4 regions of the Marinomonas sp. TI.3.20 genome follow, and region 3 is predicted to be linked to each of the others. Evidence: predicted binding sites of a transcription regulator. Region 3 holds the regulator's gene; each other region holds the start of a gene.
What was found. The regulator LexA, encoded in region 3, represses DNA repair genes until DNA is damaged. The targets are predictions, from matches to a motif close to TACTGTNTANNTANACAGTA.
Positions count from the first base shown of each region.

Region 1: the regulator LexA is predicted to act here: its motif matches at 1,275-1,294, upstream of umuD (translesion error-prone DNA polymerase V autoproteolytic subunit).
Region 2: the regulator LexA is predicted to act here: its motif matches at 1,529-1,548, upstream of umuD (translesion error-prone DNA polymerase V autoproteolytic subunit).
Region 4: the regulator LexA is predicted to act here: its motif matches at 1,611-1,630, upstream of V6259_RS04670 (carboxylate/amino acid/amine transporter).

Region 1 covers NZ_JBAKAS010000026.1:6,570-9,712, reverse strand. Annotated here, with positions in the region: gene V6259_RS17870 (type I restriction endonuclease subunit R) at 1-164, shown strand, start outside; partial or broken gene V6259_RS17865 (IS5 family transposase) at 384-1,091, opposite strand; gene umuD (translesion error-prone DNA polymerase V autoproteolytic subunit) at 1,307-1,753, shown strand; gene V6259_RS17855 (Y-family DNA polymerase) at 1,753-2,697, shown strand; gene V6259_RS20075 (DUF4113 domain-containing protein) at 2,609-3,013, shown strand; gene V6259_RS17850 (hypothetical protein) at 3,088-3,143, shown strand, end outside.
Region 2 covers NZ_JBAKAS010000006.1:134,835-137,977, forward strand. Annotated here, with positions in the region: gene V6259_RS08475 (tripartite tricarboxylate transporter permease) at 1-1,362, shown strand, start outside; gene umuD (translesion error-prone DNA polymerase V autoproteolytic subunit) at 1,563-2,012, shown strand; gene V6259_RS08485 (ABC transporter substrate-binding protein) at 2,233-3,143, opposite strand, start outside.
Region 3 covers NZ_JBAKAS010000020.1:17,217-20,359, forward strand. Annotated here, with positions in the region: gene dinG (ATP-dependent DNA helicase DinG) at 1-1,312, opposite strand, end outside; gene lexA (transcriptional repressor LexA) at 1,383-2,003, shown strand; gene V6259_RS16755 (hypothetical protein) at 2,056-2,322, opposite strand; gene V6259_RS16760 (DUF6586 family protein) at 2,325-2,795, opposite strand; gene topA (type I DNA topoisomerase) at 2,792-3,143, opposite strand, start outside.
Region 4 covers NZ_JBAKAS010000003.1:100,705-103,847, forward strand. Annotated here, with positions in the region: gene V6259_RS04655 (nucleoside recognition domain-containing protein) at 1-367, shown strand, start outside; gene V6259_RS04660 (MFS transporter) at 353-610, opposite strand; gene V6259_RS04665 (OmpW family outer membrane protein) at 816-1,427, opposite strand; gene V6259_RS04670 (carboxylate/amino acid/amine transporter) at 1,738-2,619, shown strand; gene V6259_RS04675 (YccT family protein) at 2,707-3,143, opposite strand, start outside.

The DNA.
Region 1 (3,143 bases), on a different contig from region 3:
CAGAGCAGGCTATGTTAGGCGACTTCTCCCGAGCCCTAGACGACGCGATTATGAGTAGCGGCTCAGCACACCAGAACCAAATGATGCAACTACTTTCAGACCCTGCGAGAACGGCTGGATTCGGTAAGCTAGTGTTTGAAATGATTAGGGGTGGGCAACGATAGTCATTTCTATCGATATATCCGTCGATCAAAGACATCCCATATTATAATGTGTTTATTGGAAGTTATCGTCTAGAGGGCTTAACTAGGGAAACTACGATCAAGAAGTCACAATGCACTAAACTTCTTTCATTCGAGAAAAAAGCACAGAATGCTACTTGTTTTGATGCTTTTCACCACTAAACAAGCTTATTTAGCATTGTTTAGTGGGTTTTAAACGGATTAACCCCTTTCCACCCGTATCATCTGGTCAATCCTAAACACATTGGTTAAGGCAAACAGCATCGCCAACTTGTTATCGTTTTTAGCCAGTCCTCGATAGATGCCTTCCCTAAAACCAAACTGACGTTTTATGATCCGAAATGGGTGCTCTACTTTTGCTCGGATACTGGCTTTGAGGTATTCCGTTCGGATGCGTTGCTTATTTACTCTAGAGTGTTACTTGAGAAGACGTACTTTACTTGGCATTTCTGCAGTCAACCAATCTGCTTTGATATCTCTGAGCCCTTCTCGTTTTTGTACGCCTCGATAACCAGAATCCGTTGAGATAAAGATTTCCTCACCATGATGTAAATTTTCTGTTTCTGTGATGTCATGTACGTTGGCGGCTGTTGTGCTTAGGCTATGCGTCAGGCCGGTTCTCGCGTCCACGCTAATATGAGCTTTTAGACCAAAAAACCATTGCTTTCCTTTATGGGTTTGGTACATCTCGGGATCGCATGCTTTCGCTTTATTCTTGGTTGAGCTGGCGGCTTCAATGATGGTGGCGTCTACAATCGAGCCTTCTTTTAAGTAAATCCATGCGCTGGACAACCATGTATCGACTTCTTTAAACAGCTGACGGCGGAGCTTATGTTTTTCCAGCAAGTACCTAAAATTCATAATAATAGTGTGGTCAGAAATAGCGATGTCCAGCGACAACCCAGCAAAAGCTAATTCAAGTTATTCAAACGGCTACTACCAGCATAATCAGTAGTCCCTGATGGACTGTCTGCCCCTAACTTTGGAGTATCCTGGCAATTTGCCTAGAGCAGATTCCTTAATTTTTCTCTTAGAGTTTGGGCTTTATCCTCTTTCGATAATTCACTTGGCTATTCGTACTCTCTAAACGTATACTGTATATATATACAGTTTATTGGTGAATTATGCGTGTAACTTATTTAGGTGTATCTGGATCGTCGGAGTTTATCGCGGCAAATAGTCTGCGAATTCCGCTTTATGTTGATTCTGTGTCTGCTGGGTTTCCTTCTCCGGCGCAAGATTTTGTTGAGCGAACGTTGGACCTTAATGAGTTTTGTGTCTCTCATCCTGCATCTACGTTCTATGTTCGTGCCCAAGGTGACTCTATGATTGAAGCTGGTATCTTATCGGGTGATGTTCTGCTGGTAGATAAGTCATTAACCGCTCGTCATGGTGATATCGTAATTGCCTGTATTCATGGAGAAATGACAGTAAAGACCTTGGAGTTACAGCCTAATGTGCTTCTTCGTCCTAGAAATCAGGCTTATAAAGCCATTGTGATAACTGAGGAGTCAGAGTTCGAGGTTTTTGGTGTAGTAACCAGTGTGATTCGTAAGTATGAGCGCGGCTGATGCAAACAGTATTTGCTTTAGTCGATTGTAATAACTTTTATGCTAGTTGTGAGAAGTTGTTTCGACCTGATTTGAAACGCACCCCCATAGTTGTCTTATCTAACAACGATGGTTGTGTCATTGCACGTTCAAAAGAAGCAAAATTGCTGGGTATTAAGATGGGCGTGCCGATGTTTCAGGTTCAGGAAGAGATAAAGCAGCATGGGATTGTGTGTTTTTCGTCGAATTACGCTTTGTATGCAGATATGTCGAATAGGGTAATGACGATCTTAGAAGAGGAAGCACCTCGGCTGGAGGTGTATTCCATCGATGAAGCCTTTATGGGTTTAACCGGCGTTGATCATGTAACGGATTTACTGGAGTTTGGTAAACGAGTAAAAGCTAAGATTGATCAGTGGACAGGAATTACAGTAGGGGTTGGTATAGCTCCCACCAAAACATTGGCTAAGTTGGCTAATCACGCTGCAAAGAAATATCCAGCGACGGGATCGGTCGTGGATTTGATGGACTCAGATAGACAAAAGCGTTTGCTTGCATTGGTCGACGTGAGTGATGTGTGGGGCGTTGGCAGTCGTACTACGGCAAAGCTAAAGGCGAGGGGGATTTATACTGGGTTGGACTTAGCTAATGCTGATCCTAAATTCATTCGTAGTGAGTTTTCTGTGGTGTTAGAGCGAACCATTCGAGAACTGAATGGTTCATCTTGCTTGGATTTAGAGTTAGTCAGGCCGACTAAAAAACAAATTATCTGTAGTCGTTCATTTGGTCATAAGGTGACGGAGAAGCGCGAACTACGGGAGGCTATCAACCAGAGCCGCCGAGAAACTACGCGGGGAAAAACGCCTTTGTCGCGTTGTGAGTGTGTTTATCCGTACCAGTCCCTTTATTCCAAACGAACCGCAGTATTCGAAAACGTTATCTGCAGAACTCCCCAGTCCAACTGACGACACACGATATTTATTAGAAGTGGTCGACGTGTTATTTCGTCGTATTTATCGGACAGGCTATCGCTATGCCAAAGGTGGAGTGATGCTGACAGACTTTTACGAATATGGTGCCTTACAACAAGATTTGTTTCGAGCAGACAACACGAAAATCAACTCAAAAGCTTTAATGAGCGTCGTGGACAAAATCAATCACAGCAGCCTTGGCAGCGTCTTTTTTGCCTCGCAAGGTGTGCCTCCACAATGGTCAATGAAACGAGAGCATCTATCGCCAGCATACACGACTAGGTGGGAGGAGTTACCGAAGGTTTTTTGATTCAAAGTGTAGAAAATAAAAATGAACAATTGGTTTAAAAATGACAACGACAATGATTGATTAAGAGGTATTCCATGAGCGATAAAATCACCAAAGACAATGCTAGTAATGTGCCAACAGATCAGATAGT
Region 2 (3,143 bases), on a different contig from region 3:
ACCACTATGGGGGTTGCGCTTGTTCTTCCACTTACATTCGGGATGGATGCAACGCACAGTATACTTTTGCTTATCGGCGTGTATGTTGGGGCAGTTTATGGCGGCTCGATCTCTGCTGTTCTGCTTAATACCCCCGGAACACCTGCTTCTGCAGCAACCGCGATAGATGGTCATGCCATGGCTGCTCGTGGCGAGGCTGGAAGGGCATTAGGGATTTCAACCATCAGTTCTTTTCTAGGTGGTATAATTAGTTGTTTTTTCCTTATCCTGATTTCGCCTTATCTGGCAAAGTTCGCCCTTAAATTCAGTGCCCCTGAGTTTTTCATGTTGGCGGTTTTCGGCTTATGCATTATTTCTAGTATATCGGGGCGGTCGGTTTTAATTGGTTTGTTATGTGGTGCTTTTGGGGTGCTCATTGCGACCATAGGCATTGATGATATTTCAGGTGTGGCGCGATTCACCTTTGGCAATATGAATTTATTCAGCGGAGTGAACTTCATTCCGGTGATGATTGGTTTGTTTGCTATGAGCCAAGCTTTTGTCTCTGTTGAAGATATGATGAAAAAACAATCTGATGCAAAAAAAATCACTCAAGCTTTGCCCCATAAGGAAGATTGGCGGGTTATTTTTAAAAACAGCGCAATTTTTGGATCCTTAGGTACTTTTATAGGCAGTGTTCCTGGTGTTGGTGCCGATATCGCTTCGTTTATTGCGTATGGCCAGTCAAAGGGACTTTCAAAAAATGGCGATAAGTATGGTACTGGTGTGCCTGAGGCGATCTCTGCACCAGAAGCTGCTAATAATGGTGTAACGGGTGGGGCGCTTATACCCATGTTGACTCTCGGTGTACCGGGAGACGCTGTTGCTGCAATTATGATAGGTGCATTAACGGTTCAGGGGTTACAGCCAGGGCCACTATTGTTTCAAAATAATACCGCTATAGTGTACGCCATCTTTATTGGTTTTTTTGTCGCTAATATCTTCATGGTTTGTATTGGTTTAAGCAGTGTTCGCTTGTTTACACGCGTGTTAAGTGTGCCTAAAGCGGTATTAACTCCCATCATTTTCTTATTGTGTTTTGTGGGTTCGTATTCATTAGCCAATAATTTCTTCGATGTGATCGTGATGTTTGTTTTTGGTGTGTTTGGGTATTTTTTGAAAAAAATAGGCGTATCTCCTTCACCCATAATTTTAGGCTTAATTTTAGGCCCAATGGCAGAGAGCAATTTCAGAAGGGCGTTACTTATGTCACGAGGAGAATATGATACTTTTTTCTCGACAGGCATCAGCTGGTTCTTCTTTGTGCTTATTGTGGCATCCCTTTTATTTCCCGTGTTTAAGAAGCTCACTAAAAAGAAATAGACTTATGCCGTAGTCAGTATAGTTACTGGCTACGGCAGGTCACTTCATCGTTAAAGTTGGCGTTGCCGGTGCACTTTTGAGTGAAAGATAGGAAGCAATGAATAAATATATACACCTCTTAACGTAAAGCAAAAATACCCATAGCCTTTCTTTTTTCCTAGCCCTATACTGTGAAAATATACAGTATAGGGCTAGGTGTTATGCGAGTTTCTTATCTTGGTGTGACTGAATCTGCAGCGTTTATTGCTGCAAACAGTGTCTGCATTCCTCTTTATAATCAATCTGTTGCCGTTGGGCTTCCATCATCAGCTCAAGACCTTGTTGAGCGAACCTTAGCCGTGAATGAATTTTGTACTGCTCACTCAGCGTCTACTTATTTTGTCCGTGCTCAAGACGATTCGATGATTGAAGCGGGGATATATTTTGGTGACGTATTGCTGGTGGATAAATCCCTAATTGCTCGTCACGGTGATATTGTTATTGCCTGTATTTTGGGTGAGATGACGGTCAAAATATTGGAACTTAAGCCTGATGTGCTGTTGAGGCCAAAGAATAAGGCATATCCTGCAATTGCGGCTTCAGAAGGCACTGAATTAGAAATGTTTGGCGTTGTGACGAGCGTTATTAAGAAAGGTGAGCGCAGTCAGTGAGGTTTTTTCTTAAGCTTTAATATCCATCGCCTATGTTTTTTCTAATCATGACGGCAATCATAAAACAGCTTGCACGTGTTATTTCTCAGCAAAATGAGGATGAGACTTACACCCAATAGATTTTGGATTGTATGCTTGAGAGTCTAAAAAAGCCCAAATCACTGGCCTATCAAAAGCAGTAATTTGGGCTTATCCGATTTACTTGGTCGCAATAGATTATTTAGGATTCAAGCGCTTTTTCTACTTTAGAGGCGGCGTCTTTAGATATCCATTTTTGCCAAATTTCTGGGTATGTGTTTAAAAAGTAATACATTGCTGTTTCTTCGTCTGCTTGATTCTCTTCCATCCAAGCAAGTATCTTGCTCATATCATGATTGGTAAAACCACGATGTTGGAAATATTGATAAGCTAGCGGCTCTTTCTTGGCAAAAGATTCTGTGGTGACGGTGTACACAGGAGCAGCCGGATACATGGTGACTTTTGGTGTCAGACAATCAGGCTGAGTTGTGCAGTTGCGATATTCTTTCTCATCGACACCACTCCCAAAGTCGACTTTAACCATATCGTATTTACCAAGCACAGGCGTTGGTGACCAGTAGTAACCAAACCAAGGCTGTTTACGGTCGTAAGCTTTAGCAAGCGTCCCAGCAAGTCCTGCACCAGAACCTGGATCAATCATTTCAAAACCATGTTGACCTAGCTTAAGCGCGTTGAAAAGATGCTCTGAAGTGATTTGGCACGTCCAACCAGCGGGGCAGCCATAAAAAGCGTATTTAGTTTCACTCTCTGGATCTACAAATAAACTAGCGTGCTTGATAACGCCTTGTATTGTCGCCATTTCAGGGTATTTTTTAACTAAATAAGCGGGAACCCAAAAGCCTTCCTCGCCACCATCTACCAAAGATTTTCCTGCATAACGTAGGCGTTTTTCAGCAACGCCTTTATCCAGTGCTTCTTTTATTCCGTTTGTCCAAAGTTCTGGGGCAATATCCGGTTGACCTTTTTCAATCATGGAGATGCCTGTTGGAACGCTATCGCCAGGGATTAACTCTGCATCACAATTGTACCCATTATTCAAAATAAATTGATCCACATGGGCCATGAGGCTTGCGGAATTCCAGTTCATATCCG
Region 3 (3,143 bases):
AGCGCGCGTTCGGTGGGTAATTCTGGTCATCGACCGCCGAGTATAAACGCCACAACTCAACACTTTGCTCTAAACGCCCCAATATAACGCCCAAAATTGGCTGCCAGGTTTCAGCAGTTTCCGGCGTCACACCCATCCCTTCGTTTTGCTTGGTTTTCTTGCATTCGTCCTGAATACTTTCAATATTATTGAAAAGCTTCTGATAGGAGGTCTGCAAACTATAGGCTAGCTGCCGTAACTCATCAGGAATAACACCAAACTCAAAACGATGCTGATTATTCTCTTGATCCAAGCCCAAGCCTTGAATATAAGGCGCTAAACCTTGCTGTGCGTACTGGATGAAATTGACAATACTTTGAATCTGTTGAGGAATTTTAAGCAACAACTGCCCTGTTAAGCTAACGTCATCGGTCAACTCTTGCTTTAAGTTCACTAGATTTTTTTCGAGCTGTCGCAACCAGGTAATACTTTGTTGCAAACGAACCTCGTGACGGAAATGGCCGATTGCCTTATCAGGCAAATGATGCCCCTCGTCGAAAACATAAATAGTTTCTTTCGGCGGCGTTAAAATTGCCCCACCACCAAGCGATAAATCAGCAAGCACTAAATCGTGGTTGGCAACAATCACATCCGCGTCTTCAATTTCACCGCGCGCTTTAAAAAACGGGCACGCAGAGTAATTAGCACAGTTGCGGTTAGTGCACTGCTGATGATCCGTAGTCAAGCGGCGCCAATCTTGATCCCTAATAATGCCAGACCAATTATCCTTGTCGCCGTCCCACTCACCCTTAGATAAAGCAACATCCATCTCTTGATAAAGCGCGGTGTTAATATCATCAGATTGAAGATGTTGTTCAAACAACCCAGCAAACATATCCTCTATACCTTGCTCTTCAGAACTCAGAAAACCTTCCAAGTTATTCAAACAAAGATAACGCCCACGCCCTTTTGCTAAGGTATATTTGAAACTTAATTCGGTATGCTCTAACAGATCAGGCAATTCTTTATGGAGAATTTGTTCTTGCAAGGCTACGGTTGCCGTTGAAATAATCAACTTTAAGCCACGCGCTTTTGCAATTGGAATCGCAGCCAGACAATAAGACAGTGTTTTACCCGTCCCCGTCCCCGCCTCAACAACGGCCACATGCTTTTCGTCTAACCGCTCACCTTCGCTCCCTTGCTTTATATTTCCCAAAGTACGGGCGATTGTGCCGATCATCTGACGCTGACCAACTCTAGGTTTATGGGACTTTGCTTCCAGCGAGGCTCGGTAAGCAAGGTGAATTTGTGTTTTTAGTTCATCTGAAAGCATTTAATTTATTGAGTATCTTGAATAATGCTGTATATAATAACAGTTACTGTATAAACAACCAGATGACGCTATGATTAAATTAACCAACAGACAATCTGACGTACTAGAAACCATTCGTGAATTTATTAGCGAAACAGGTTTTCCTCCAACTCGTGCAGAAATAGCCCATCGCCTAGGGTTCAAATCTCCCAATGCCGCTGAAGAACATCTAAAAGCCCTCGCTAAAAAAGGGGCCATAGAAATGCTTTCCGGCGCATCCCGTGGCATTCGCCTGCTTGAAGACCCTGCTTTAGCAGAAAAAGCGGATGCCGGATTACCCGTTATTGGCAAGGTCGCTGCTGGGTTTCCAATTTTGGCCCAAGAAAATGTCGCGTCTCATGTTAATGTTCCAGCCGCGATGTTTTCACCTAAGGCGGATTACCTTCTTTCCGTCTCTGGCACTAGCATGAAGAACATAGGCATCATGGAAGGAGACCTACTTGCTGTTCATAAGACGACAACTGTTCGTGACGGCCAAATTGTTGTTGCTCGAATAGGCGAAGAAGTCACTGTTAAACGATTTTTCCAAAAAGGCAGCTTAATTCGCTTAGTACCGGAAAATGAAGACTTTGACGATATCATTGTAGATTTAGAAAGCGAAGAGTTTGCTATTGAAGGACTTTCAGTAGGCGTCATACGCCAAACTATTTAAATCAGAACCTTCAGCCGAAAAGCCAAAAGGCGAAGCAAATGCTTCGCCTTTTTTAATGCAATATTTTAGGCCTTACATCCATATCTTCTGGATACTCCATGTCATCACCAAACGTTTCTTCTTCCGAATAAACAAAATCAATCCCTGCATGAAACATGCATTTTGCCAGTTCAAAATAACGTTCTTTAAGATAAGACTTAGTATCATCAGAAATTGTTAATGTTGCCAAGGGCTCTGCATTCTCGCCCTCTTCGCCAGCTGGACGCAATACAATATCGCCATTGTCCAGCTCAATAATTTCTAGATAGGATTCTTTCATATTTAATACTCTGAGGATTCTTCTCTAAAACGCAACACCAACTCCGTTAGCTTAGATAAAAACACATTAACCGATGCACCGTCATCGCCGCCACGACCAATCAAGTTTGCTTCATTGGCTTTAACAAACATGGAAGAGCGGCATTCAAATTGAACCAAATAAGCTTGCTCTAATTGATTTAGCCAAGAACCAGATTGCAAAGATAAGTCATGCAGTTCGACTAATACCGGCACGACAACATCTTTATCTTTAGCTTCTTTCAACAAACCGTCAAGTTGCAAACCAGAGGTTAGTTGGTAAGCCAAACCAACCTCCTGTAGCAATCCATTCAACGCACTGCGCAAATGAAAGATTGCGGCCCCTTCCAAACTTGCGCCAAGCCAAGAACCTGCATCTTCTTGACTTTGTCGAAGAAAACGGCGTGCTGAATCCAACTTTTGATTGGTTAAACTCGCTGGAGTTGCAGCACTCATTTCTTTTTCTTACCTTCTTCAACGACCCATTGCTTACCAACATAATAGGCTTTCCAACCCGTTGGCTTACCTTCTTCTTCAGTCATCACATACTGCTCTTTCGTCTTACGACTGTAACGAATAATGGTCGGACGACCTTCGTTATCCATAACTGGAGCATTAGAGAAAAAGTGATATTTAGGATCGATCTGCTCCATGTAAGGAAGCAATTCTTTCACCAGCGGTGCTCGAGTTTCTCGCTTACGCGGAAACTGACTAGCCGCTAAAAACAAACCCGTTGCACCATCACGTAAAACGTAATGATCTTCTACTTTTAAACAAGCTAGGTCAGGCATCGGAACTGGGTCC
Region 4 (3,143 bases), on a different contig from region 3:
AATTATTGCGATCTTTTTTGTTAACGTACTCAAAGCGTTGCATGTCATCGATTATTTAGCACCAATATTAGCTCCTGCCTTAAGTTTGATTCATTTACCCGAAGCCAGTGTTCTGCCACTAATAACCAAATTCATTGCTGGCGGCACCGCTTATGTTGGCATCACAATCGATCTTGTAAAACAGGGCGCTATTAGCGTAACTGAGCTAAACCGGATGGCTGGATTTGCCACAAACCCATTAGATGTTGCAGGTATTGCTATTTTCGCTGCGGCAGGAAAACGTATCAACAAGGTGATGCGCGTTGCAATATATGGCGGCTTAATTGGTATGTTTGTCCGTGGGGTTTTGCACTTAATTATCTTTTAAGGTATTAAACAACCGACGGCGACCATAATTATCACCTAATCGCCCTCCCATCGCTAAACAGACAGCAAAACTGACACCATAAACTGCAACCATCAGCTCTAATTCTATATGGCTAGCATTCAATGCTGAAGCAATTGAGCCTAATGCAACATTTACTATTGAAAAGTCGATCAATGGCAGAAGCTGTCCAGCCATTAAAATAGCCAGCCCTGCTGCGCTCAACGAAGCTCTTGTCTTATTCATAATTACCCTAGAATTAATGATTCTTTGATATCGTCATGGAAGGTTTTTTAGACTGTCATCAAAAAGTAGCTGTTTAACTATAAAAAACACTAATAATATCATCAAAGTTTAAGAGCTTATGAGTTCTACATAAGATTCTAGAAATAAAAAAGCCTTGATGCTGCGGCAACATCAAGGCTTTAAAAAAAGAACCTATACTAGGGTGTTAAAAAGTATAACCAACACCTACCATAACTGACACTGGATCAATTTCTGTATGAATTGTGCCCACTGCAGTTCGAACATCAGTATCAATGTCCATATACCAAACAGACGCATTCGCAAACCAGTTCTTAGCAATTTTTGCATCTACACCCGCTTGTGCAGCCCAACCTAAAGAATCATCAACGCTAACATTTGTGCCTGCTAAGGCACCCTTGCCTTTCTCGTCAAAGAAGAAAGTGTAGTTAACACCCGCTCCAACATAAGGGCGAATTTTACTGTCGGCTTTACCAAAATAATATTGCGCCATCAAAGAAGGTGGTAACTGAGAAACTTCTGCGACCTTGCCATAGCCTTTTGTAGAGACATCATGAGTAAATGGCGTCGCTAACAGCAATTCAACCCCCATATTGTCAGTCGCCATGTAAGTCAAGGTAGCTGCTAATTGGGTATCATTACTAATTTTTAACTCGTCACCATTCACCTTATCACTGCTTTCATTCGGCATAACAATAGCGGCACCGCCCCGCACGAAAAAATCGCCTGCATTATGAGCAAGAGCAACGGAAGAACAAAGTGCAGAAACAAGAGCAACAGGGATAAGTGCTTTCATCATCAGATTCCTTTTTTTAGTCAAATGAAATATCAATGACGAGCAAGGTACCAAGTCTGATGCAGTAAAATGTTAATCTAGATCAAGGTTTGCCTAGCGCAAGCCAACAAGCACGACACAACCCCAATCTATGTCAATAAAAGCACACAATTTTGAATGCACTCTGCATTTGATTTTCGGTCAATTTACTTTACGAACATTCAGTTAGTGAATTACTTGATTAGTAAACCATAGATTTTATTTTGGTAAACAGATTTACCCAAATGATCGAACTGGTTAGACTTAGCGCAACTTTTGTTTGGAATCAAATCTTATGCCAATACTTATTGCCGTCACCCTTCTATGGGCATTCTCATTCAGCTTAATTGGCGTTTATCTCGCTGGACAAGTTGACCCCTGGTTTTCGGTGCTAATGCGCGTAGCGCTCGCCACAATGGTTTTTTTACCGTTCTTGAAAATTCGTCAGATTGAGCCAAGAATTGCCTTTAAACTGATGATTTGTGGAGCCTTGCAACTCGGCATAATGTACGGATTTTACTACCAATCCTTCCTCTATTTATCGGTACCGGAAGTGCTTTTATTCACGGTTATGACACCAATATACGTTACATTACTGAATGGATTGTTAGACAAACGCTTCAATATTGGTTTTCTTTTTAGTGCTTTATTAGCCGTACTAGGTGCTATTGCCATTCGCTATCAAGGTATTAACGAAGGCTTTATTAAGGGCTTACTCATTGTACAAGGTGCGAACCTTTGTTTTGCTGCTGGTCAAGTGGGCTATAAACGTATCATGGCAAAAGAGCGCCCTGATATACCACAGCGAACAATATTTGGTTGGTTTTTCATCGGTGCTCTTATTGTTGTTATTCCTTGCTTCCTAGCCTTAGGCAACATAGATAAATTACCGACAACCCCATTGCAATGGGGTATTTTGACCTACCTTGGTATTATTGCTTCAGGTTTAGGGTACTTTGCTTGGAATAGAGGAGCGACGTTAGTCAACATAGGAACACTTGCTATTGCGAATAATTTATTGATTCCTGCTGGCATACTAGTGAACGTTCTCTTTTGGAATCGTGATGCCGACATACTTCGACTTGCGATCGGTGGTGGTATTATCCTATTAGCGCTTTGGGTAAATGATAAGTTCAATCAAAAACTGGCCAATAAATCAGAAGTTCAAACCGCTTAAGTAAAAAATAATAGACAAAAAAAACCTGCAAATTGCAGGTTTTTTTGTTTCTAAATTTGTCTTTCTGTTTTTAATCAATAAACAATATTATTGAACTAACCAAACTTGGAAGGCTTTACGTTCTACTGGTGTCGCTTTATTGAACCAGAAGGTCAGCATCTCAAATTGTGTATTTTTAGCTTTCGGCTGATGCGTGTTATCTACCATCCAAATACGGAAGTCTTTGCGAGTTGCTTCATCTGATTTATTAAACCAGAATTGTAACATCTGAAATTCATTGGCTTCAGTAACGGATTTTGGCGCAGGAGCAGGCGCATACGTTGCCGCAGAATTAGCCGCAGCGGCAACACCGACACCAGTGAAAGTTTTAATCTCTTCTAGATAATCACGAGTAGGTTGAAAGCCAGATTTAAAAGGCAAGATTCTCTCTTTGTAATCTACCTTACTGCCGTCTTTCGTATTAACAATGGTAAACGTCGGTTTATCAGCGTAATTAGACGCTTTTTCATCAGTGCGAATATACG